DNA from 2 places in the Aeribacillus sp. FSL K6-8210 genome. Region 2 is predicted to be linked to the other one. Evidence: a T-box and tRNA genes for the amino acid it is inferred to sense, from the RefSeq annotation. Region 2 holds a T-box; the other holds one or more tRNA genes.

Region 1 (11,351 bases), 2.0 Mb from region 2:
TGAATCAGCCGTTTCAGAAGGGATAGTTGTGGTATACTGTCCGCACACGACAGCAGGCATTACGATCAATGAAAATGCTGATCCTGACGTAAAGCGGGATATGATTCGCCGTTTCGATGAGCTGTACCCATGGGAGAATCCGCTTGACCGGCATTTTGAAGGGAATACTGCTGCTCATATGAAAGCAAGTACTGTCGGAGCATCCCAGCACGTTATCATCTTGGAAGGAAATTTGCTGCTTGGGACATGGCAAGGCATTTATTTTTGCGAGTTTGACGGACCTAGAAAACGGACATATTATGCAAAAATTTTAAAAGGATAGGTTTTAGTTAAAATGTATAAAAAGTTTGCCCGATTCTAGCCGAAATTCGTTTATTTTTATTTTCACGAATATAGTTTTGATAAGTTGATAGGTACTTGTAATTCGGTCTTGTAACTTGATCTTTTAAATAAGCCGATTCAACCGCTTGTCTTTTTCGATATCGATTTAACGTTTCGATGACGCCTTTTGCATCACGAATTCCGATTCCGTGACCGTAATACAGATTATTGCCGAGATGAATCGCATTTACCCCCCGCCACTGTGGTGTTTCCGGGTTAAAATCCGGGTTGTTGAAATAAACGCAGTCTCCTGGGACAAAATCAGTCGTAACGGTCGTTCGGACTCCGAGGTCTTTGTCGTAATGCCAGTCATATAAAACAAGATCTGCAAATAAATAATTAAAAGCTTTTTCTCCTATTGAATCAAGAGCAGCTTTATAGAACACAATGACTATAGCTGTTGCACATTCAAATGCATATTTATTTCCATTTATAAAAATGTCCTCTATTCCTTTTGCCGGAGTCACATCTTTTTTTAACAAAAACGCCCCTTTACTGCTCAGCTGCCAGAAGCGATCATGACAGTATGAATTTTCAAATGTCGCAAATTGCGCTTTGCTTTTTAAAAGGTCGAGCGAAGCTTCGATCGTTTTTCTCCTGAATAAAATTTCAAACTTTAATTCATTTAAGGATTCATAGCGATAAACTTTGTGGCTGTTTGCCATCCAATCAATAATTTCCCGATCTTTTGCATCTGAAAAAAATTCTTTTAATTCATTAGCTGTAATAGGCCTATTTTGAATTGCAATCATTTATCGTTCCCCCCTCTGTAGCCATCGTATGATTTTGATAAGTAATTGGTCCATGTAAATTCTGATATATCGTTGAAAAGAGCGTTACCGCATCAACTTTTTTACAGGAGAAAAACCTCTTATGAAATTTCGTCATTTGTATAAATTTATACTTGTATTGGAAAAATCATCACGCTATAATATTGTCTGTGACAAATGAAAAACGGGGCATTAGCTCAGTTGGGAGAGCGTCGTGCTGGCAGCGCGAAGGTCAGGGGTTCGAGCCCCCTATGCTCCATTTAAAAAACCCTTGTTGACCAAGGGTTTTATTATTTCTTCATAAAAAATGAGTTTTTTGTGATAATATTCGTCTTCAATGAAAAGATGAAGGAAAAAGCTTTTCCGTAAAGATTGTATAAATCTACTGATTGAATTTATAAATATATTTTGTGATAAAAAAAGTTTGTAAAAAATGCAAATATAAATCCGAGTGGAAACGAAAAAATGACGGACCAACCGTTCACTTTTCCGTTTTCTTCGCTTATTCTTATAGCTTCTTTATATCCATATGCAAAATGGAAAATGGATAAAAAATAAGCAATAATTAAGAAAGCCAGATCCATTTTTATCCCTCCCGCTTTTGTCTCTCTAAATTTTATATATTCATGCTTGTTCATTTTTAATACAAAAAAATAAATGCTATGGCTGCATCAGCATTCTGCTTTTATTTGTACTTGGCTGCATCGCGTCTTTTTTTAAGTTGAGGAAACTATTGTTTCGATCGATAAATTGCTTCACAGTGTCATGTTTCAATCCGGTGAAATCGTGTTTATGAAAACGGTGATGCTGACAAATGCTTGACATCGATTTTCCTTTGGCTCGTTAGATAGAAATTTTAGCGGATCACAAACAGTAAGAGGTGCTTAACAATGCGTTTGTTTGTGGTAAAATATGTTCTAACAGATAATTATTTGAATGAGTATGCTTTCGTCTACTAAATCAATTTTTGTCTAACGACATAACGACTATCAAAAATAAATCTTTTTTTATAAAAATTTATATTGCAATTAGTGGTTAATGGTGATAGAATATCAAATGTCGTTAAGATCAATGAGACATTAGTCATGAATAAAAAATTACTTTTTAAAAAAACTCTTGACATTTTGCTCTGAATAGTTGTATATTGAAAAAGTCGCTGTAAAAATACAGCGGAAAATGATCTTTGAAAACTGAACAAAACGAAAAGCGTGCCTGTTGATTCTGACAAGAGCATTTGGTGACAAACTTTTTTTGGAGAGTTTGATCCTGGCTCAGGACGAACGCTGGCGGCGTGCCTAATACATGCAAGTCGAGCGGACCGAAGGGAGCTTGCTCCTTTAGGTTAGCGGCGGACGGGTGAGTAACACGTGGGCAACCTGCCCTGCAGACTGGGATAACTTCGGGAAACCGGAGCTAATACCGGATAACACCGAAAACCGCATGGTTTTCGGTTGAAAGGCGGCTTTTAGCTGTCACTGCAGGATGGGCCCGCGGCGCATTAGCTAGTTGGTGAGGTAACGGCTCACCAAGGCGACGATGCGTAGCCGACCTGAGAGGGTGACCGGCCACACTGGGACTGAGACACGGCCCAGACTCCTACGGGAGGCAGCAGTAGGGAATCTTCCGCAATGGACGAAAGTCTGACGGAGCAACGCCGCGTGAGCGAAGAAGGTCTTCGGATCGTAAAGCTCTGTTGTCAGGGAAGAACAAGTACCGTTCGAACAGGGCGGTACCTTGACGGTACCTGACGAGGAAGCCACGGCTAACTACGTGCCAGCAGCCGCGGTAATACGTAGGTGGCAAGCGTTGTCCGGAATTATTGGGCGTAAAGCGCGCGCAGGCGGTTCCTTAAGTCTGATGTGAAATCTCGCGGCTCAACCGCGAGCGGCCATTGGAAACTGGGGAACTTGAGTGCAGGAGAGGGGAGCGGAATTCCACGTGTAGCGGTGAAATGCGTAGAGATGTGGAGGAACACCAGTGGCGAAGGCGGCTCTCTGGCCTGTAACTGACGCTGAGGCGCGAAAGCGTGGGGAGCGAACAGGATTAGATACCCTGGTAGTCCACGCCGTAAACGATGAGTGCTAAGTGTTAGAGGGTATCCACCCTTTAGTGCTGCAGCAAACGCATTAAGCACTCCGCCTGGGGAGTACGGCCGCAAGGCTGAAACTCAAAGGAATTGACGGGGACCCGCACAAGCGGTGGAGCATGTGGTTTAATTCGAAGCAACGCGAAGAACCTTACCAGGTCTTGACATCCCCTGACAACCCTAGAGATAGGGCGTTCCCCTTTCGGGGACAGGGTGACAGGTGGTGCATGGTTGTCGTCAGCTCGTGTCGTGAGATGTTGGGTTAAGTCCCGCAACGAGCGCAACCCTTGACCTTAGTTGCCAGCATTCAGTTGGGCACTCTAAGGTGACTGCCGGCTAAAAGTCGGAGGAAGGTGGGGATGACGTCAAATCATCATGCCCCTTATGACCTGGGCTACACACGTGCTACAATGGGTGGTACAAAGGGCAGCGAAACCGCGAGGTGGAGCGAATCCCAAAAAACCACTCTCAGTTCGGATTGCAGGCTGCAACTCGCCTGCATGAAGCCGGAATCGCTAGTAATCGCGGATCAGCATGCCGCGGTGAATACGTTCCCGGGTCTTGTACACACCGCCCGTCACACCACGAGAGTTTGTAACACCCGAAGTCGGTGGGGTAACCCTTACGGGAGCCAGCCGCCGAAGGTGGGACAAATGATTGGGGTGAAGTCGTAACAAGGTAGCCGTATCGGAAGGTGCGGCTGGATCACCTCCTTTCTAAGGATATATACATTGAAATAGGGTACGCTTTTCCGTTTTGTTTAGTTTTGAAGGATCATATCCTTCTTGATTGTTCTTTGAAAACTGGATAACGGAAAGACATTCACGAATAGATCGCTCATGTTAGGAAGAAACGGTTAAGTTAGAAAGGGCGCACGGTGGATGCCTTGGCACTAGGAGCCGATGAAGGACGGGACAAACACCGAAATGCTTCGGGGAGCTGTAAGTAAGCGTCGATCCGGAGATGTCCGAATGGGGGAACCCACTGCCCGTAATGGGGCAGTATCCATACCTGAATCCATAGGGTATGGAGGGCAACCCGGGGAACTGAAACATCTAAGTACCCGGAGGAAGAGAAAGCAACAGCGATTCCCTGAGTAGCGGCGAGCGAAACGGGAACAGCCCAAACCAAGAGGCGTGCCTCTTGGGGTTGTAGGACACTCGATTAAGGAGTGACAAAGGAACGGGGTAGACGAAGAGGTCTGGAAAGGCCCGTCAGAGAAGGTAACAACCCTGTAGTCGAAACTCCGTTCCCTCCCGAGTGGATCCTGAGTACGGCGGGACACGTGAAATCCCGTCGGAAGCAGGGAGGACCATCTCCCAAGGCTAAATACTCCCTAGTGACCGATAGTGAACCAGTACCGTGAGGGAAAGGTGAAAAGCACCCCGGGAGGGGAGTGAAAGAGAACCTGAAACCGTGTGCCTACAAGTAGTCAGAGCCCATTAACGGGTGATGGCGTGCCTTTTGTAGAATGAACCGGCGAGTTGCGATTTCGTGCAAGGTTAAGCCGAAAGGCGGAGCCGCAGCGAAAGCGAGTCTGAAGAGGGCGAAATAGTACGAGGTCGCAGACCCGAAACCAGGTGATCTACCCATGTCCAGGGTGAAGGCAAGGTAACACTTGCTGGAGGCCCGAACCCACGCACGTTGAAAAGTGCGGGGATGAGGTGTGGGTAGGGGTGAAATGCCAATCGAACTTGGAGATAGCTGGTTCTCTCCGAAATAGCTTTAGGGCTAGCCTCAAGGGAAGAGTCTTGGAGGTAGAGCACTGATTGGACGAGGGGCCCCCATCGGGTTACCGAATTCAGTCAAACTCCGAATGCCAATGACTTATCCTTGGGAGTCAGACTGCGAGTGATAAGATCCGTGGTCAAAAGGGAAACAGCCCAGACCGCCAGCTAAGGTCCCAAAGTATACGTTAAGTGGAAAAGGATGTGGAGCTGCTTAGACAACCAGGATGTTGGCTTAGAAGCAGCCACCATTTAAAGAGTGCGTAATAGCTCACTGGTCGAGTGGCTCTGCGCCGAAAATGTACCGGGGCTAAACGTATCACCGAAGCTGCGGGTTGACACCGTTGGTGTCAGCGGTAGGAGAGCGTTCTAAGGGCATCGAAGCCGGACCGGAAGGACCGGTGGAGCGCTTAGAAGTGAGAATGCCGGTATGAGTAGCGAAAGAGGGGTGAGAATCCCCTCCGCCGAAAGCCTAAGGTTTCCTGAGGAAGGCTCGTCCGCTCAGGGTTAGTCGGGACCTAAGCCGAGGCCGAAAGGCGTAGGTGATGGACAACAGGTTGATATTCCTGTACCACCTCCTCACCGTTTGAGCAATGGGGGGACGCAGGAGGATAGGGTAAGCGCGCGGCTGGATGTGCGCGTCCAAGCAGTTAGGGCTGGCAAGCAGGCAAATCCGCTTGCCGTGTGCTTGAGCTGTGATGGCGAGGGAAAGGAAGTACCGAAGTTCCCGATTCCACACTGCCAAGAAAAGCCTCTAGCGAGGTGAGAGGTGCCCGTACCGCAAACCGACACAGGTAGGCGAGGAGAGAATCCTAAGGTGAGCGAGAGAACTCTCGTTAAGGAACTCGGCAAAATGACCCCGTAACTTCGGGAGAAGGGGTGCTCATCAAGGTGATAAGCCATGATGAGCCGCAGTGAAAAGGCCCAGGCGACTGTTTAGCAAAAACACAGGTCTCTGCGAAACCGTAAGGTGAAGTATAGGGGCTGACGCCTGCCCGGTGCTGGAAGGTTAAGGGGAGCGCTTAAGCTGTAGCTGAAGGTGCGAACCGAAGCCCCAGTAAACGGCGGCCGTAACTATAACGGTCCTAAGGTAGCGAAATTCCTTGTCGGGTAAGTTCCGACCCGCACGAAAGGCGTAACGATCTGGGCACTGTCTCAACGAGAGACTCGGTGAAATTATAGTACCTGTGAAGATGCAGGTTACCCGCGACAGGACGGAAAGACCCCGTGGAGCTTTACTGCAGCCTGATATTGAATGTGGGTACAGCTTGTACAGGATAGGTAGGAGCCAGAGACGCGTGAGCGCCAGCTTGCGCTGAGGCGACGGTGGGATACTACCCTGGCTGTACTGACATTCTAACCCGCGCCCCTGATCGGGGCGGGAGACAGTGTCAGGTGGGCAGTTTGACTGGGGCGGTCGCCTCCTAAAAGGTAACGGAGGCGCCCAAAGGTTCCCTCAGAATGGTTGGAAATCATTCGGAGAGTGCAAAGGCAGAAGGGAGCTTGACTGCGAGACCTACAAGTCGAGCAGGGACGAAAGTCGGGCTTAGTGATCCGGTGGTTCCGCATGGAAGGGCCATCGCTCAACGGATAAAAGCTACCCCGGGGATAACAGGCTGATCTCCCCCAAGAGTCCACATCGACGGGGAGGTTTGGCACCTCGATGTCGGCTCATCGCATCCTGGGGCTGTAGTCGGTCCCAAGGGTTGGGCTGTTCGCCCATTAAAGCGGTACGCGAGCTGGGTTCAGAACGTCGTGAGACAGTTCGGTCCCTATCCGTCGCGGGCGCAGGAAATTTGAGAGGAGCTGTCCTTAGTACGAGAGGACCGGGATGGACGCACCGCTGGTGTACCAGTTGTCCCGCCAGGGGCACCGCTGGGTAGCTATGTGCGGAAGGGATAAGCGCTGAAAGCATCTAAGCGTGAAGCCCCCCTCAAGATGAGATTTCCCATCGCGAAAAGCGAGTAAGATCCCTTGAAGATGACGAGGTAGATAGGTCCGAGGTGGAAGCGTGGTGACACGTGGAGCTGACGGATACTAATCGATCGAGGACTTAACCAAGTAAGAGCATCTATTCGTGAAGGAACCGTTATCTAGTTTTGAAAGAATTATGGACTTTTATTTACTTTGCATATGTCCTCTGGTGATTTTTGAATTGGAGGATTAGCTCAGCTGGGAGAGCACTTGCCTTACAAGCAAGGGGTCGGCGGTTCGATCCCGTCATCCTCCACCATACAGTATATCGATTCAGCTCAATTGGCAAAGCACGGTCGAGATATCGTCTTTCATGCTGCTTCATCGTACCAATTGAACTTTTCCTTGGACAAGATTTCTAAGATTGGAACGACGATCAAACGACGATCAAATGAAGCAAGACTGATTATTGATTGTTGTATTCATCATGCCGGTGTAGCTCAATTGGCAGAGCAACTGAATCGTAATCAGTAGGTTGGGGGTTCGATTCCTCTCGCCGGCATCATTAAAGGTGTTGCATATTGAGCAGGAGCTTTTAGATTAGTCGTCAGAGCAACGAGCAATGCTTCGACGAACAATCAGAGAGTTGTCCCGACGCATCCAACATCCTCGAAAAGACTGGCAGAGGAAGGGACATCTGACAAATGAAAAATGGATTAGGAGAAAAAAATTTTTTATGAGCCATTAGCTCAGTCGGTAGAGCATCTGACTTTTAATCAGAGGGTCGGAGGTTCGAATCCTCCATGGCTCACCATTTTGACGCGGGTGTGGCGGAATTGGCAGACGCACTAGACTTAGGATCTAGCGCCTTACGGCGTGGGGGTTCAAGTCCCTCCACCCGCATCATATGCGGAAGTAGTTCAGTGGTAGAACACCACCTTGCCAAGGTGGGGGTCGCGGGTTCGAATCCCGTCTTCCGCTTTTCTCTGCCGGGGTGGCGGAATTGGCAGACGCACAGGACTTAAAATCCTGCGGTAGGTGACTACCGTACCGGTTCAAGTCCGGTCCTCGGCACCATATTTGCGCCCGTAGCTCAATTGGATAGAGCGTTTGACTACGGATCAAAAGGTTAGGGGTTCGACTCCTCTCGGGCGCGCCATATCGGGAAGTAGCTCAGCTTGGTAGAGCACATGGTTTGGGACCATGGGGTCGCAGGTTCGAATCCTGTCTTCCCGACCAGGGAATTTAAAGGGGCCTTAGCTCAGCTGGGAGAGCGCCTGCTTTGCACGCAGGAGGTCAGCGGTTCGATCCCGCTAGGCTCCATATTTAATTTGGCGGTGTAGCTCAGCTGGCTAGAGCGTACGGTTCATACCCGTGAGGTCGGGGGTTCGATCCCCTCCACCGCCATTTTTCGGACCTTTAGCTCAGCTGGTCAGAGCAGACGGCTCATAACCGTCCGGTCGCAGGTTCGAATCCTGCAAGGTCCACCATCTTTATTATATGGAGGAGTACCCAAGTCTGGCTGAAGGGGTCGGTCTTGAAAACCGAGAGGCGGGTCAAACCGCGCGGGGGTTCGAATCCCTCCTCCTCCGTCATTATTATCGCGGGGTGGAGCAGTCCGGTAGCTCGTCGGGCTCATAACCCGAAGGTCGCAGGTTCAAATCCTGCCCCCGCAACCAATGGTCCCGTAGTGTAGCGGTTAACATGCCTGCCTGTCACGCAGGAGATCGCGGGTTCGATTCCCGTCGGGACCGCCATTAATTATTGATTCAACAGCTGTAGGAGGAATTTTTCAAGTACAGCAGGTTGTGTCAATGAATTCTTTCTTTAATGATGGATTGTACATAATTTTTTATCGGAGTTTTACGGCTCGGTAGCTCAGTCGGTAGAGCAAAGGACTGAAAATCCTTGTGTCGGCGGTTCGATTCCGTCCCGAGCCATTGTTTTATTAATTGCGGCGACTGTGGCGAAGTGGTTAACGCACCAGATTGTGGCTCTGGCATTCGTGGGTTCGATTCCCATCAGTCGCCCCATTTGCCTATAGTAGAGATAGATAATATGGCATTGAAAATAAGTATTTATTTCTATTATCAGCTTATTATGCGGGTGTAGTTTAGTGGTAAAACCTCAGCCACGAGCAACACTTCAATGAATAATCTGCGAGTTGCCTCGACGCATTTACATCCTCGAACAATGCTGGAAGAGGAAGAGGCATGGAAAATGCGTGTTTATCATTTAAATAGAAAAATAAATATTTTCGTGCGGGTGTAGTTTAGTGGTAAAACCTCAGCCACGAGCGACACTTCAATGAATAATCTGCGAGTTGCCTCGACGCATTTACATCCTCGAACAGTGCTGGAAGAGGAAGAGGCATGGAAAATGCGTGTTTATCATTTAAATAGAAAAATAAATATTTTCGCGCGGGTGTAGTTTAGTGGTAAAACCTCAGCCTTCCAAGCTGATGTCGTGGGTTCGATTCCCATCACCCGCTTAATATGGGCTTGTAGCTCAGCTGGTTAGAGCGCACGCCTGATAAGCGTGAGGTCGGTGGTTCAAGTCCACTCAGGCCCATTGCTATTTTTTTAGCAGCCTAGTTGGGCAATTGACATTGCTGCAATTGTCAGTCAAAAGCTGTTCTATTTGGCAAAATGCCTTAAATTTTTTTTATATTCCGCAGTAGCTCAGTGGTAGAGCATTCGGCTGTTAACCGAACGGTCGCAGGTTCGAATCCTGCCTGCGGAGTCATTTCGAAATCAAAAAAAAGCGTTGCAGTTTGCAACGCTTTTTTTGTCTTCGTGCGCCCGGCATGTACATGAACTATAGGGTGTAAGTCCCGAACCCCGAAGACAGAAGTAGAGGTTAGCCAAGAGCAAGGGTGTCCGTGGTGACGCGGAATCTGAAGGAAGCTGGAGGCAAAACACCGGTCCGAGGAACACGAACCTCATATAAGGCTAGGTATGATTGAGTGAGTTTGCGAAACAAAACAAAGCTCTTTCTGTCGAAGGTCATATCGAGTAAATGAGGCGGATAGATGGTGTGAAAGTGCATGTACTTACCCGGGGAGATCTGGCTGGCACGCCAAGTAACCTTGGTAACCTATCTAGTGATAGATAACTGAACAGTCAGAAGTCAGCAGAAGTCATAGTACTCTTTCAAGCTCGAGATGGAAGAGGAAGGACTGAACAATTAAGGAGAACGAATCGCTAGGCGTTCACCTTCTGTGTGGAAGCAGACAATCCGATAGGACTTACTTGAAGGAGGAAGTGGTGAATCCCACGGGGGACTTCAAGAGGGTGGAGCAGAAGATGGCACAAATAGAAGAATTCGTTCACGTGGAGAGGATATCAATGTTGATGGAAATGATTTTGTCACGGGAAAATCTCCTGGCGGCACTGAAACGAGTCGAACAGAATAAAGGAGGTCACGGAGTAGATGGCATGTCCGTAAAAGACCTACGAAGACACCTCTACGAAAATTGGGACTCCATTCGACAGTCGTTGAGAGAAGGAACCTACAAGCCCTTACCCGTCCGTCGAGTCGAAATCCCGAAACCGAACGGTGGAGTAAGACTTCTAGGGATCCCTACCGTGACGGATCGTTTCATCCAACAAGCGATTGCCCAAGTGTTGACGAAAATCTTTGATCCGACCTTCTCGAACCATAGCTATGGTTTCCGACCAGGTAGAAGGGGACATGATGCGGTTAGGGAAGCAAAGGGTTATATCAAAGAAGGATATCGTTGGGTAGTCGATATAGACCTAGAGAAATTCTTTGACAAGGTGAATCACGACAAACTGATGGGGATCTTGGCGAAAACGATCAAAGATCGAATTCTACTGAAGGTAATTCGCCGGTATCTTCAATCAGGCGTGATGATCAATGGAGTGGTAATGGAAACGGACATGGGAACGCCTCAAGGCGGCCCGCTTAGTCCACTTTTATCAAACATCATGCTTCATGAATTGGATAAAGAGCTTGAGAAACGTGGACATAAGTTTGTTCGGTATGCGGATGACTGTAACATCTATGTGAAAACAAAGAAAGCAGGAATTCGTGTCATGAACTCCATTACGAACTTTATAGAGAAGGAGTTAAAGCTCAAGGTAAATAAAGAGAAATCGGCGGTAGACCGTCCTTGGAAACGGAAGTTTCTCGGTTTCAGCTTCACACTCAATAAGACTCCAAAGGTACGGATTGCGAACGAAAGTGTGAAACGTTTGAAGAACAAGATCCGTGAAATTACATCAAGGTCGAAACCGTATCCAATGGAGAAAAGGATTGAGAAACTGAATAAGTATTTAATGGGATGGTGCGGATATTTTGCCTTGGCAGAAACACCAAGTAAGTTCAAAGAATTTGATGAATGGATTAGACGAAGGCTTCGGATGTGTTTGTGGAAAGAATGGAAAACCCCGAAAACAAGAATTCGGAAACTCAGAGGATTAGAAGTTCCAAGCCATAAAGCATTCGAAT
Region 2 (11,351 bases):
CCTCAAAAATTTTTACTAAAAAATTTTCCTAGTGGAGAATAGAGGATGAAAAATAGATGTCACAGCAAATACCGCCCGTATGAAAGCCTTGATTTAATTTATCCATTGAGAATAATAACTTAAAAATATTACAAGTCCATACAAAAAATATTATTTTATGTTTACAAATCCCCCCTTTGCACTCTTTATTAGCAATGGTTTAGAATGTCATAAAAAATAATGGTTTTTTCAGTTGATTGTGTTTCAATTCAAATGACTCCAATAAAGTATTACATAACAATTCTGCCGAAGTTTCAAGTTCATCTATTATTGAAATATGAGATTTTTCTCCAACTTTGGCTCTTCTTAAGTCGCAAACCCTTTGTAAATGCGGACATCATTTGGAGCTCGCGAGGCCGTGCAAATGTTTTTTTGAAATTCCTTCTATCATGCACTTATGTGTTGTAATAACGTTACTGCCCTGCTTCAAGCAGCTTTTTATCGTGCTTTGCGAGGCTGGTCAGTATGTTATATACCGTTGTGCTGTCTCCCATCAGTCCCCCTGCAAATTCAGCAAAACGGTGGTTGTTCGCATTACGTGTCTAGAAGCGCAAAAATCTGTCCGAAAAAGCGCTAGCAGTTCAGAATCCAAAGCTATTAACTGTAATACGTGTTAGGATTGATTTTAAATGAAGGCATACTTTTTCACCCATTTATAACTCGGGAAAATGAGTTTTTTAATCATATAAAGTGTGTAAAAATAACTCCTTTTTCGCAATGACAAAATTTTGGGTGAAATGTAATGATTATACATATAAGTGGTTTTCATAAAACTTTGTTGCTGGAACTGAGGTAGAATGACTAGAGTAAAATGAATTGTTATTTTTCAATAATAAGTTAGCTGGTCTGATGCAGTTGCCAAAAAAAGAACATCAATACAAATTCAAGTGCACAATCACTTAGGCAGCAGTGCGACGAGGATCTTAACTTCAGAAGTCTGTAATCTTAAATGAAAACATGCTTCCTCACAATTCATTATAAAAGACAGGAGCATCATATGAGTAATATAAAATAGAACCTTATATATGGAAGTTTTCCAATAAAGTAAAGGGATGCTATTGATTATATATCAAGCCATTCTCCATCAGCAATAGATATTCAAAGATAAAAATTCATAAAACTGCGAATGTCATTTTTAAGCTCAAAAAATATGGAATTCATTTAACAATAATTTCATAGATCTAATCTTCACACATCATAAAAAGAGGTGCACTTCATATCCAGTGCACCCCAACAATTGACATAAAACCTTTTAAAAAAACGTTATAAATATCCCTTTTCTTTTAAACTGACGTATTTACGCTCTCCGATTATGATATGATCTAAAAGTTCAATCCCGATCAGCTTTCCGCATTCGGACAAGCGCCTCGTGACTTCGATATCCTCTTTGCTTGGGGAGGGATCTCCTGATGGATGATTATGGATACAAATAAAAGATGCAGCTGAACATTTCAATGCCTCCTTGAAGACTTCTCTTGGGTGAACAATTGATGTATTTAAACTGCCGATGAAAATCGTTTGCTTATGCAGCACTTGGTTTTTAGTGTTTAAATATAAACCTACGAAATGCTCTTGTTTTAAAAAGCGCATTTCTTCCATGACATAATTGGAGGCATCTTGTGGAGAACGAATGACATACCGATCTTTGTATGCGAGCTGATGAATTCTTTTTCCCAATTCTAATGCTGCTATAATTTGCACCGCTTTTGCTTTTCCAATGCCGGGTATGCCCATAATTTCCTGAACTGACGCCTCTTTTAACATTCTAAGACCCCCGAAAGTTTTTAAAAGCTTATTCGCCAGTTCAAGCACTGATTCTCCCTTTGTCCCTGTTCTCAATAAAATTGCCAGCAGCTCATGGTTGGAAAGGCCTTTTGGTCCGTTGTGTATCAATCGTTCCCTTGGTCTTTCTTCTTCTGGAAAATCTCGAATAGCGAGCATATCTTTCCCCCTTGTTTGTTACCAGTGAAATCCAAAATTTTTTAATTCTCTGTACAGTCTTGAAACAGGAAGACCGACAACTGTAAAATAATCGCCATCAATTTTTTTCACTAGCAATGAGCCGAAATGTTGAATTCCATAAGCACCCGCCTTGTCCATCGGTTCGTTTGTCTCAATGTATTCTAGGATTTCATCGTCTGAAAGCGGCCAAAAAGTAACTTTTGTTGATTCAGAAAATGTCGTATGCTTTTCACCATGAATAATCGAAACTGCTGTTAAAACAGTATGTGTTTTCCCAGAAAGTGATTTTAACATGTAATAGGCGTCACGGTGGTCTTTTGGCTTTCCTAGTATTCGATTTTCGAGGATCACCGCCGTATCTGCTCCGATAACATATGCATCTTTATACCTTTCAGCTACATGAAAGGCTTTTTGAAAGGCAAGTTTTTGAATGGCTTTTTCGGGTTCAGCTTCTTCGTCCAGCCTCTCTTCCAAATTGCTTTCAATCACAGCAAATGGTATTCCTAACAGCTTGAGGAGTTCTTTTCTTCGCGGAGAGCTTGATGCAAGTATGAGGCGTTCCATTTTTATTTCATCCTTTCAACCAATACTATCCGTATGTTATCAAAAAAGGCTTTTGCAAACAATTTTTCAAAAAGGAATTATCTAATCGCCATTAATAAAAACATTTATTCAATTTACAGAAAAAACTACATTATCTAAGGAAAACTGCTTGTGAAAATAAAAAAAGAAAACGTATGCTCGAGCAAACGCTTTCCCGTTATCAAGAAAGTTTTTCAAAAAAATCTAGCAGCGACTGCTGCAGGCTCCATAGCTGTTCATTTGCCGATTTTTCTGTTTGCAGTTTTTTTACTGCTGCCAAAATTGAATCGTCTTTTATTTGACCAGCCTCATTTAATAATGACTCTACTTTCTCTTGTTCCGGGGCGGTTCCATTCACAAAAGACGAAGACAGCTTCAGCATCTCCTCAACGACCGTTTTTGTTTTTTCGTTTTCCACCTTTCCTTCCCATTTCATCTTTTTCACAAACGTTTCAATTTGATGTGATTCAGCCATGTTTTTCAACTCTTCTGCTGTCTTTTTATCCAACGCTGCCCCAATGAATACGTAATGATCGCCGCCTTGTGAAACGATAACAGAAGGCAATCCTTTAGCCTTTATCTGCCCGCTGACGGTTTCCGCCCCTTCTTTTTTTGTAAATTTTCCGGCTTGTACCATATAAACTTCAAAAACGATGTTTTCCGCACCGCTTGGCGCTGAAGCATTGCTAACGTTCTGTCTGTGAGGAGACTTTGACACATCCCTCAATTCAGATGATACAGGCATTGAATCGTTTGAAATAAATTGCAGGGCTAAAACCCCAAAACTCAGTCCAAGAATAACAGCAAATATGATCGATATCACATAATTTTTTATTTTAGGAGGCAGCGTTCTGCTATGGTTCTTTGAGAAGGCTATTTTCGGGTTTTCTTTCTTATCCTCCTCATCATCCGGCAAAATCCAAGGAAAAGATGTCTCCTCTTCGTTCTTATCCTCTGATGCTGCCATTTCTTTTTCAGCCTTCACCTTTTCCTCCCAGCTGGATACTTTTAATTGTTTGCCAGTTTCACTTGTTTCAGCAGAAACATTCGTATCGTTGGAAAAATTGTTTTCCTGACCGTTGATTTTAATGGTTATTTTCGATGATGGCTTGTCCAAAATGATCACCGCCCTTTTTTGCTGGACAAACTTTTTTTTATGCTAACATATGTAAAATAAAAAAGAACGAGACATTTGTCGCCTCGTTCATAATTGTTGTCGTTATTTTTCGACATCCTCGTACTCATGAGCTATGTTTTATATGTTTTCTCACTTCACCGATAAAATAAAGGGAACCTGTAATAATGAGAACCGTTTCGTCATCCATTGTGTTGATAATCTTTTCATAGGCAAGCTCCCAATTGTCTTCATACTCTTTATCCTTCATGTCGCAAGCCTCGTATAATTCTTTCGCATCAGCTGCTTTCGGGAAATGAAAGGTTGTAAAAATGATTCGATTTGCCGTTTGTGCAGCCTGCTTGATCATTTCTTTATATTGCTTGTCCTTCACACACGAAAATAACATGATGATTTTCTTATCAGGGTAAAACTTTTGTACAGTTTCTTTCAACGCTGCCATTCCTTCCGGATTATGTGCTCCGTCCAAAATGACTCTCGGTTTTTCCTTTACTTCTTCAAACCGCCCTTTCCAAAAAGTGCGCTTCAGTCCTTCCTGTATATGCTCTTCCTCAATGATAAACGAATAATAAACTCTTAAATAATCAAGCGTCATGACACTCAGTGCAGCATTGATCGCTTGATGGTTTCCTTTCATCTGTAATGAAAGGCTGTTATATCGTTTAAAGGGGGTTTGTACAAAAAATTCATCAAAATCTCCTGCGTGAAAATCCCTAGTGAGCCAATAATGCTTTGCTTTTTTTTCTTTTGCAACACGCTCAATGACATCAAGGGCTTCCTTTTGTTCCACAGCTGTAATGACAGGAACTCCGTTTTTAATAATGCCTGCCTTTTGCTCTGCAATCTCTTCTATCGTTGAGCCAAGGATGTTTAAATGATCATGTCCAATCATTGTAATCACTGAAAGAATAGGATTCGCAATATTCGTAGAATCCCATTTTCCCCCGAGTCCTGTTTCTAATAAAACAACATCCGGCACGTTGATTTTACCAAAATAATAAAACATCATCGCAGTAATGACTTCAAACTCTGTCGGTGCTCCAAGCTCCGTTTTCTCAAGCTCGTCAACAACCGGTTTGATCACATTGGATAGCTGCAATATTTCCTCTTCAGAAATGGGATTGCCATCTATCGTAATTCGTTCATTGAATGATTCCAAATAAGGCGAGGTGAAAGCACCTACTTTATATTCAGCGGCTTTTAACACCTCTTGCATAAAAGCAATCGTTGATCCTTTCCCGTTTGTTCCGGCTACATGAATGAAGCGGCATCTTCTTTCCGGATGATCAAGCTTTTCCATCATCCATTCCATTCGCTGGAGACCAGGCTTTATTCCAAAGGTTAGGCGGGAATGTATCCACTTGAGTGCTTCTTCATATGTTTGAAACATATAAATTCCCCTCCTTGAACTCTCGAACATTTTCAATGAATTTGAATGACCGGATGTATCATAAACGTTTTGATGGAAGAAAATCCGGGGCATACCCGGATTTGTTTTAGCCTTTCAGCTCCTGAAGTCGTTTTAACACCGCCTGCTGTTTTTCTAAATAGTCCTTTTCTTTTGCCCGCTCTTCTTCTACGACTTCTTTCGGTGCTTTTTTAATAAATCCTTCATTGGCAAGCTTTTTCTGAACGCGCTCGACTTCTTTATTCCATTTCTCTAATTCTTTTTCAAGCCGTTTGATTTCTTCTTCCACATTAATGAGTCCTTCAAGAGGAAGAAATACTTCTGCCCCGCTCACAACAGCTGTCATAGCCTTGTCAGGAGCATCAATGTTTGTATCAATTGTTAATGAGCTAGGATTGCAAAATCTCTCTAAATAGCTGCGGTTTTTCTCCAACTGGTTTTTAACTTCTTCACTATGAGCATGAATGATCATATCCACCTGCTTCTTCATCGGTGTGTTCACTTCAGCGCGAATATTACGGACTGAGCGAATCACATCAACTAGAAGCTTCATTTCGTTTGCAGCTTTTTCATCAGAAAGCTCCTGACGTACAACCGGCCATGAAGCAATTGTAATCGATTCTCCCTGATGAGGAAGGTGCTGCCAAATTTCTTCTGTTATAAACGGCATAAAAGGATGAAGGAGTCGCAATGTTTGATCTAACACATATGCCAAAACGGAACGAGTTGTCTTTTTCGCTTCCTCATCATTTCCGTACAGCGGAATTTTTGCCATTTCAATATACCAGTCGCAAAAATCATCCCAAATAAAATTGTACAGCACCCGACCGGCTTCGCCAAATTCATATTTTTCCGCAAGTCTTGTGACAAGCTCAATCGTTTCATTTAACCGTGTGAGAATCCATTTATCTACCACTGATTTTTTTCCGTTTAAATCAATTTCTTCATATGTTAAACCGTTCAAATTCATCAGTACAAAGCGGGAGGCGTTCCATATTTTATTGGCAAAATTCCACACGGCTTCTACTTTTTCAAAGCTAAATCTTAAATCCTGTCCTGGGCTTGAGCCGGTAGCTAAAAAGTAGCGCAAAGAGTCCGCACCGTATTTGTCAATAACATCCATCGGATCGACGCCATTGCCTAATGATTTGCTCATTTTTCTTCCTTCTGAATCGCGCACAAGTCCATGAATCAAAACATCTTTAAACGGTCTTTTCCCAGTAAACTCCAATCCTTGGAAAATCATCCGCGAAACCCAAAAGAAAATAATGTCATACCCGGTAACAAGGACATCTGTCGGATAATAGCGTTTATAATCTTTTGCCTCTTTATCAGGCCAGCCCATTGTTGAAAACGGCCATAAAGCAGAGCTGAACCATGTATCTAACACATCTGGATCCTGCTCCCAATTTTCAATATCTTTAGGCGGCTCATGATCAACATAAACTTCGCCTGTTTCCTTATGATACCAAGCTGGAATGCGATGTCCCCACCATAACTGACGGGAAATACACCAGTCGCGAATGTTTTCCAGCCAATGCAAATACGTTTTTTCAAATCGTTCAGGAATAAAATGAACTTTCCCTTCTGTTTTCTGAAGGTTCAAAGCAGCTTCGGCCAAAGGCTTCATTTTCACAAACCATTGAGTTGATAAATACGGCTCGATAACTGCTCCGCTTCGTTCACTATGGCCTACGGAATGGATATGCTCTTCAATTTTAAATAAAATTCCTTCCTCCTGCAGGTCTTTCACCAACTGCTTCCGGCATTCAAAGCGATCCATTCCTTCATATTTTCCCGCTTTTTCATTCATTGTCCCGTCTTCATTCATGACTAATATTCTTTCTAAATTGTGGCGGTTTCCGATTTCAAAGTCGTTCGGATCGTGTGCAGGAGTTATTTTTACTGCTCCTGAACCGAATTCCATATCGACATATTCATCTGCGACGATCGGAATTTCCCGTCCTGTTATTGGCAGCTTCACTGTTTTTCCGATTAAATGCTTATACCTATCATCATCAGGATGAACTGCCACTGCTGTATCCCCAAGCATCGTTTCCGGGCGAGTGGTCGCGACTTCAATATATCCGGATCCATCAGCCAGCGGATATTTTAAATGATAAAGTGCCCCTTTCACTTCTTTATAAATGACTTCGATATCGGAAAGGGCTGTTTTTGTCACCGGATCCCAGTTAATAATGTACTCTCCTCGGTAAATAAGACCTTTTTTATAAAGCGATACAAAAACCTCTCTTACAGCTTTTGAAAGACCTTCATCAAGGGTGAACCTCTCTCTTGTGTAGTCAAGACCTAGGCCTAATTTTGCCCATTGTTTGCGAATATGGTCTGCATATTCTTCCTTCCATTTCCATGTTTCTTCTACAAATTTTTCCCGCCCGAGATCATACCGACTTTTCCCTTCTTCGCGCAGCTTTGCTTCCACCTTGGCTTGTGTGGCGATTCCCGCATGATCCATCCCTGGCAGCCACAAAACATCGTACCCTTGCATTCGCTTCATTCGGGTAATAATATCTTGAAGAGTTGTATCCCATGCATGTCCAAGGTGAAGCTTACCGGTGACGTTTGGCGGAGGAATAACGATCGTGAAAGGAGTTTTCCCCTCATCATCTTTTGCTTCAAAAAATTTTCCCTCGAGCCAAAATGCATACCGATCCTCTTCAACCGTTTTCGGATCGTATTTTGGGGAAAGAGTGATTTCTGAATTCGACATATTTATGAAAACCTCCTTATTTTCATTCTAAAATATAAAAACTCCTTCCATCCTAAAAGGACGAAAGGAGATGTTTTCGCGGTACCACCTTTTTTCACAGATACGTCTGTGCACTTCTTTCAGGTAACGGCTAATGCCGGCTCCCTTTACTAATAGCTTTCAAGGAAGCTGCTCCAGGGCGACTTTCCAACGGGATCTCCTAGGAAATCTTCCAGCCTGCGATTTCCCTCTCTGGAAGGAGTCGTTCGTTGTACTACTCCCCTTCAACACATTTTCACAAACTATATAAATTTCTATATTTAATAGTACTAAAAAATTGTTTTTTTCGTCAATATTTTCCCCATCTTCCTTAACCTTTAAACAAAAATCACAAAATGTTCTTTATTTCATAATATAAATTAACAAAGTTGAAGGTGATCAACATGAGAAAAAAAATAAAACCATACTATATTCAATCGTTTATTAAACAATTCCGATCTACTCTTGAACAGTTCATCGTTCCTTTAACGATTTTTCAGGGAATTCGAACAATCCTTTTACCAACTATGTTTGATATTATTTTATTAGCCATTTTACTATTTCTAGCAGCCGCGTTGTATATGGAACGGGGTTAAAGCTGACAGATCCCCCATTCATTCTGATGCCAATGAATCGTTTTCTAGTTTTTCATTCCATTTTAAAGCAATGTACCCGGTATTTTTCATTTGCCAGTATGCTCTTAACAGCTGTTTGCAATATTCTAATTCTCCCTTTTCGCTTTTCTTTTTTTGATATTGCCGGACAAGCTTTAATAATTTGGCTGGATAAGATAAATAGCTTATCAACAGCAATCTCTCAGTTTTTGTTAAAGGAAGCACTTTTTCGTACTCTGATATATATTGCACATTTTCATCACTAACGGTTGGTTCTGCTTCGGAGAGGTTCATAAACATTAAGAAAAGGTCATAAATTGGAGTAGCAAATGCTGCATCTTCCATATTAATAAAATAAATTTTCCCTTTTGGATCTAACAGAAAATGAGATAAGGAGACATTTACTTTGTTCAGTGCAATTCGCATGTGAGGGGATTGCTTTATTTCGTTATACCACTCATCAAGCTTTGCTTCAGCAAATAAGATGGCTTGCCTCGTTTCAAAATAATAGCTGAAGACCGCCAATTCAAAAGGCGACATATACCATTTTTTTTCGATTTGTTCCATAAATGCTTCCAGCAGGTTGAAATTTCTCTTCCACTTGTTCTGAATCTGTTGATACACATTTTCGAGCTGAACTAGAGGTATGTTGATTTCCTGTTTTGTTTTTTTATGGAGTTTCGCTAAGTGGTAAAAAAGGATTGAGGCATTTTTTTCATCAACGATTGAACCTTCCATCCAAGGCATTAAATAAAACGATTTCGTTGAGTCATTAACAAACACATTTCCGTTCGTTGTCCTATAAATCGGCACGATTCCTAAAGATGGAAAGTCGTGAAAAATTGAATATAATTTTAGAATGTTTCTTTGCTTTTTAATCGTTGTTCGTTTTAAAGCATATGTTCTTTTTTCACAATGAATTTTCAAGACATTTTTTGTTTTTTTCTCTAAATAAATCGGTTTGATTGGATAATGCTGCAAAATCCTCATGGCCGTTTTCAGATCATCGCTCATCTTCCCACACGCCTTTAAAGAAAATAAAGAAAAGCTTGAGCTGGTTTGATCCCACTCAAGCCGCTTGCAAAAATTACGTTTGTTGTGTTTCAAGAACCGGGATATATAAAATGTCTCCTTCACTAATCTCTTTATCATGGTGAAATTGATTTACTCGATTGAGCTGCTGGAGCGTAATGTTGTAGCGTTCGCAAATATTTTCGAGCGAGTCTCCCTGCTGGACAATGTACATTCTTAATTTAGAAAATTCTTCTTCCTCATTTTTCGTAAACAATTTTGTTAAATATAAGGTGTTATCATTTTTCCTTACAGATTCTTTTTCTTCATCGTCTTTTTCGACATAATTGGAAATTTTATTGATCACTGGCTTTTCTTCTTCAATGCGGCCTTTCTCTTCCAAACTGACTTGATTTTTCTTCGCTTCAACAGTGAATGTATCGTAATCCGTTTCCGTTTCTTCTTCTCTCTTTAATGGCATCATAAAAACAATGTCTGCCGTCTCTTCATTGTCATCCTTTTGAACAGCATCACGATCATGTTCGATTTGCTCATTTTGATCGCGTTCGGCTGTATCGAATTCGAAATATTCATTAAGACTTTTCTGTTCATTATCTTTTTCAATATTTTCCGCTTTGTTGATTGGTTCATCATTGAAACGATTTTCTTTGAGCGTTGATTCGGTTTCATCTTCTTCCCTTTCATCAGACTGTCGATCGGATGAGATTTCCGCTTCAGCATCTATGATCTCGTCCACTTCATTTGCAGCAGTTTCTTCCGCCTGCTCTTCTCGAATTCCGTAAATGGATAGATCAGCTATAAGCTTTAAACCATTTGCTTCCGGAAAATCATAATCAAATGATTCAATCGCCACAAACACCTCTTCTAAATTGGCAATTCTTTTTTTCGGTATTGTAATATCGACCGGAAGCTCGTGTCTAAATTCCATTACACCGTCATTTCTCGCTTCTACATTTTGTATATAACGGGCGATGGAGGAGGTTTGAAGAAGTTTATCATTCTGTTGCTCCTCTCCATCGAATTTGTATTCTCCGGAAAGCTCTAGAGCACCTTTTATCGTTACATATCCATCATGTTCTTCAATTGAGATGTCAGGTTCCAGTGAAATGGACAATAGTTCAGAAGGTTGAAAATGATGGCGAAACAAGACCGATTCCTCTACCGAAAATCGTAAAACGGACGTTTCTTCAATGGACATGCGGACTTCCTCCTTTCTCCAATCAATCTAATTTATCGTGCCATTAAAGATGTATGAAGGAGGATGACAAAATATGCACGGGAAACAAAAATAAAAGGACCAGCTTCAATCAGAAGCTAGTCCTTTTAGCTCGTTATCTCAAAACCGAAAAAGCTTTTTCACATGCTTCTATTGTTTTTTCAATATCTTCATCCGAATGCTCTGTTGACAGAAACATTCCTTCAAATTGGGAAGGAGGCAAGTAAATGCCTTCATCCGCCATAACACGATAATACTTTGCAAAAAAATCAAGGTTTGATGTTTTTGCTTTTTCGTAATTGACAACATCTTCATTTGTAAAGAAAAATCCGATCATTGATCCCGCTCTATTAATTGTATGAGGGATTTCATATTTTTGAGCAGCTTTGCGCAATCCTTCCTCTAATTTATCCGCTTTTCTTTTAAATTCTTTATATGTGTCTGGTGTAAGCTGAATGAGTGTTTCATATCCGGCTGTCATCGCAAGCGGATTTCCTGAAAGTGTCCCCGCTTGATAAATAGGACCGACAGGAGCGATTTTTTCCATGATGTCCGCCCGTCCGCCATAGGCGCCGACTGGAAGTCCTCCTCCAATGACTTTTCCTAAACATGTC

The links. The T-box of region 2 lies ahead of NSQ41_RS13950 (valine--tRNA ligase). A T-box ahead of a tRNA ligase gene usually reads a tRNA of that ligase, here a tRNA-Val.
Region 1: it has a tRNA-Val gene. The T-box ahead of NSQ41_RS13950 (valine--tRNA ligase) is inferred to sense a tRNA for this amino acid. The anticodon was not compared.

Annotation. Positions count from the first base shown of each region.
Region 1 covers NZ_CP150172.1:913,606-924,956, forward strand. Annotated here, with positions in the region: gene NSQ41_RS04515 (secondary thiamine-phosphate synthase enzyme YjbQ) at 1-322, shown strand, start outside; gene NSQ41_RS04520 (protein-glutamine gamma-glutamyltransferase) at 330-1,133, opposite strand; tRNA gene NSQ41_RS04525 (tRNA-Ala) at 1,338-1,410, shown strand; gene NSQ41_RS04530 (hypothetical protein) at 1,547-1,735, opposite strand; rRNA gene NSQ41_RS04535 (16S ribosomal RNA) at 2,400-3,953, shown strand; rRNA gene NSQ41_RS04540 (23S ribosomal RNA) at 4,092-7,025, shown strand; tRNA gene NSQ41_RS04545 (tRNA-Val) at 7,122-7,197, shown strand; tRNA gene NSQ41_RS04550 (tRNA-Thr) at 7,368-7,440, shown strand; tRNA gene NSQ41_RS04555 (tRNA-Lys) at 7,617-7,692, shown strand; tRNA gene NSQ41_RS04560 (tRNA-Leu) at 7,700-7,781, shown strand; tRNA gene NSQ41_RS04565 (tRNA-Gly) at 7,788-7,859, shown strand; tRNA gene NSQ41_RS04570 (tRNA-Leu) at 7,867-7,955, shown strand; tRNA gene NSQ41_RS04575 (tRNA-Arg) at 7,961-8,037, shown strand; tRNA gene NSQ41_RS04580 (tRNA-Pro) at 8,041-8,117, shown strand; tRNA gene NSQ41_RS04585 (tRNA-Ala) at 8,129-8,201, shown strand; tRNA gene NSQ41_RS04590 (tRNA-Met) at 8,212-8,285, shown strand; tRNA gene NSQ41_RS04595 (tRNA-Ile) at 8,292-8,368, shown strand; tRNA gene NSQ41_RS04600 (tRNA-Ser) at 8,381-8,470, shown strand; tRNA gene NSQ41_RS04605 (tRNA-Met) at 8,481-8,557, shown strand; tRNA gene NSQ41_RS04610 (tRNA-Asp) at 8,560-8,635, shown strand; tRNA gene NSQ41_RS04615 (tRNA-Phe) at 8,746-8,818, shown strand; tRNA gene NSQ41_RS04620 (tRNA-His) at 8,836-8,911, shown strand; tRNA gene NSQ41_RS04625 (tRNA-Gly) at 9,299-9,369, shown strand; tRNA gene NSQ41_RS04630 (tRNA-Ile) at 9,376-9,449, shown strand; tRNA gene NSQ41_RS04635 (tRNA-Asn) at 9,549-9,620, shown strand; gene ltrA (group II intron reverse transcriptase/maturase) at 10,226-11,351, shown strand, end outside.
Region 2 covers NZ_CP150172.1:2,869,087-2,880,437, forward strand. Annotated here, with positions in the region: gene radC (DNA repair protein RadC) at 1,303-1,980, opposite strand; gene NSQ41_RS13935 (Maf family protein) at 1,999-2,565, opposite strand; gene NSQ41_RS13940 (SPOR domain-containing protein) at 2,765-3,700, opposite strand; gene NSQ41_RS13945 (folylpolyglutamate synthase/dihydrofolate synthase family protein) at 3,825-5,108, opposite strand; gene NSQ41_RS13950 (valine--tRNA ligase) at 5,215-7,857, opposite strand; T-box leader at 7,911-8,133, opposite strand; gene NSQ41_RS13955 (hypothetical protein) at 8,280-8,471, shown strand; gene ysxE (spore coat protein YsxE) at 8,490-9,503, opposite strand; gene spoVID (stage VI sporulation protein D) at 9,577-10,719, opposite strand; gene hemL (glutamate-1-semialdehyde 2,1-aminomutase) at 10,853-11,351, opposite strand, start outside.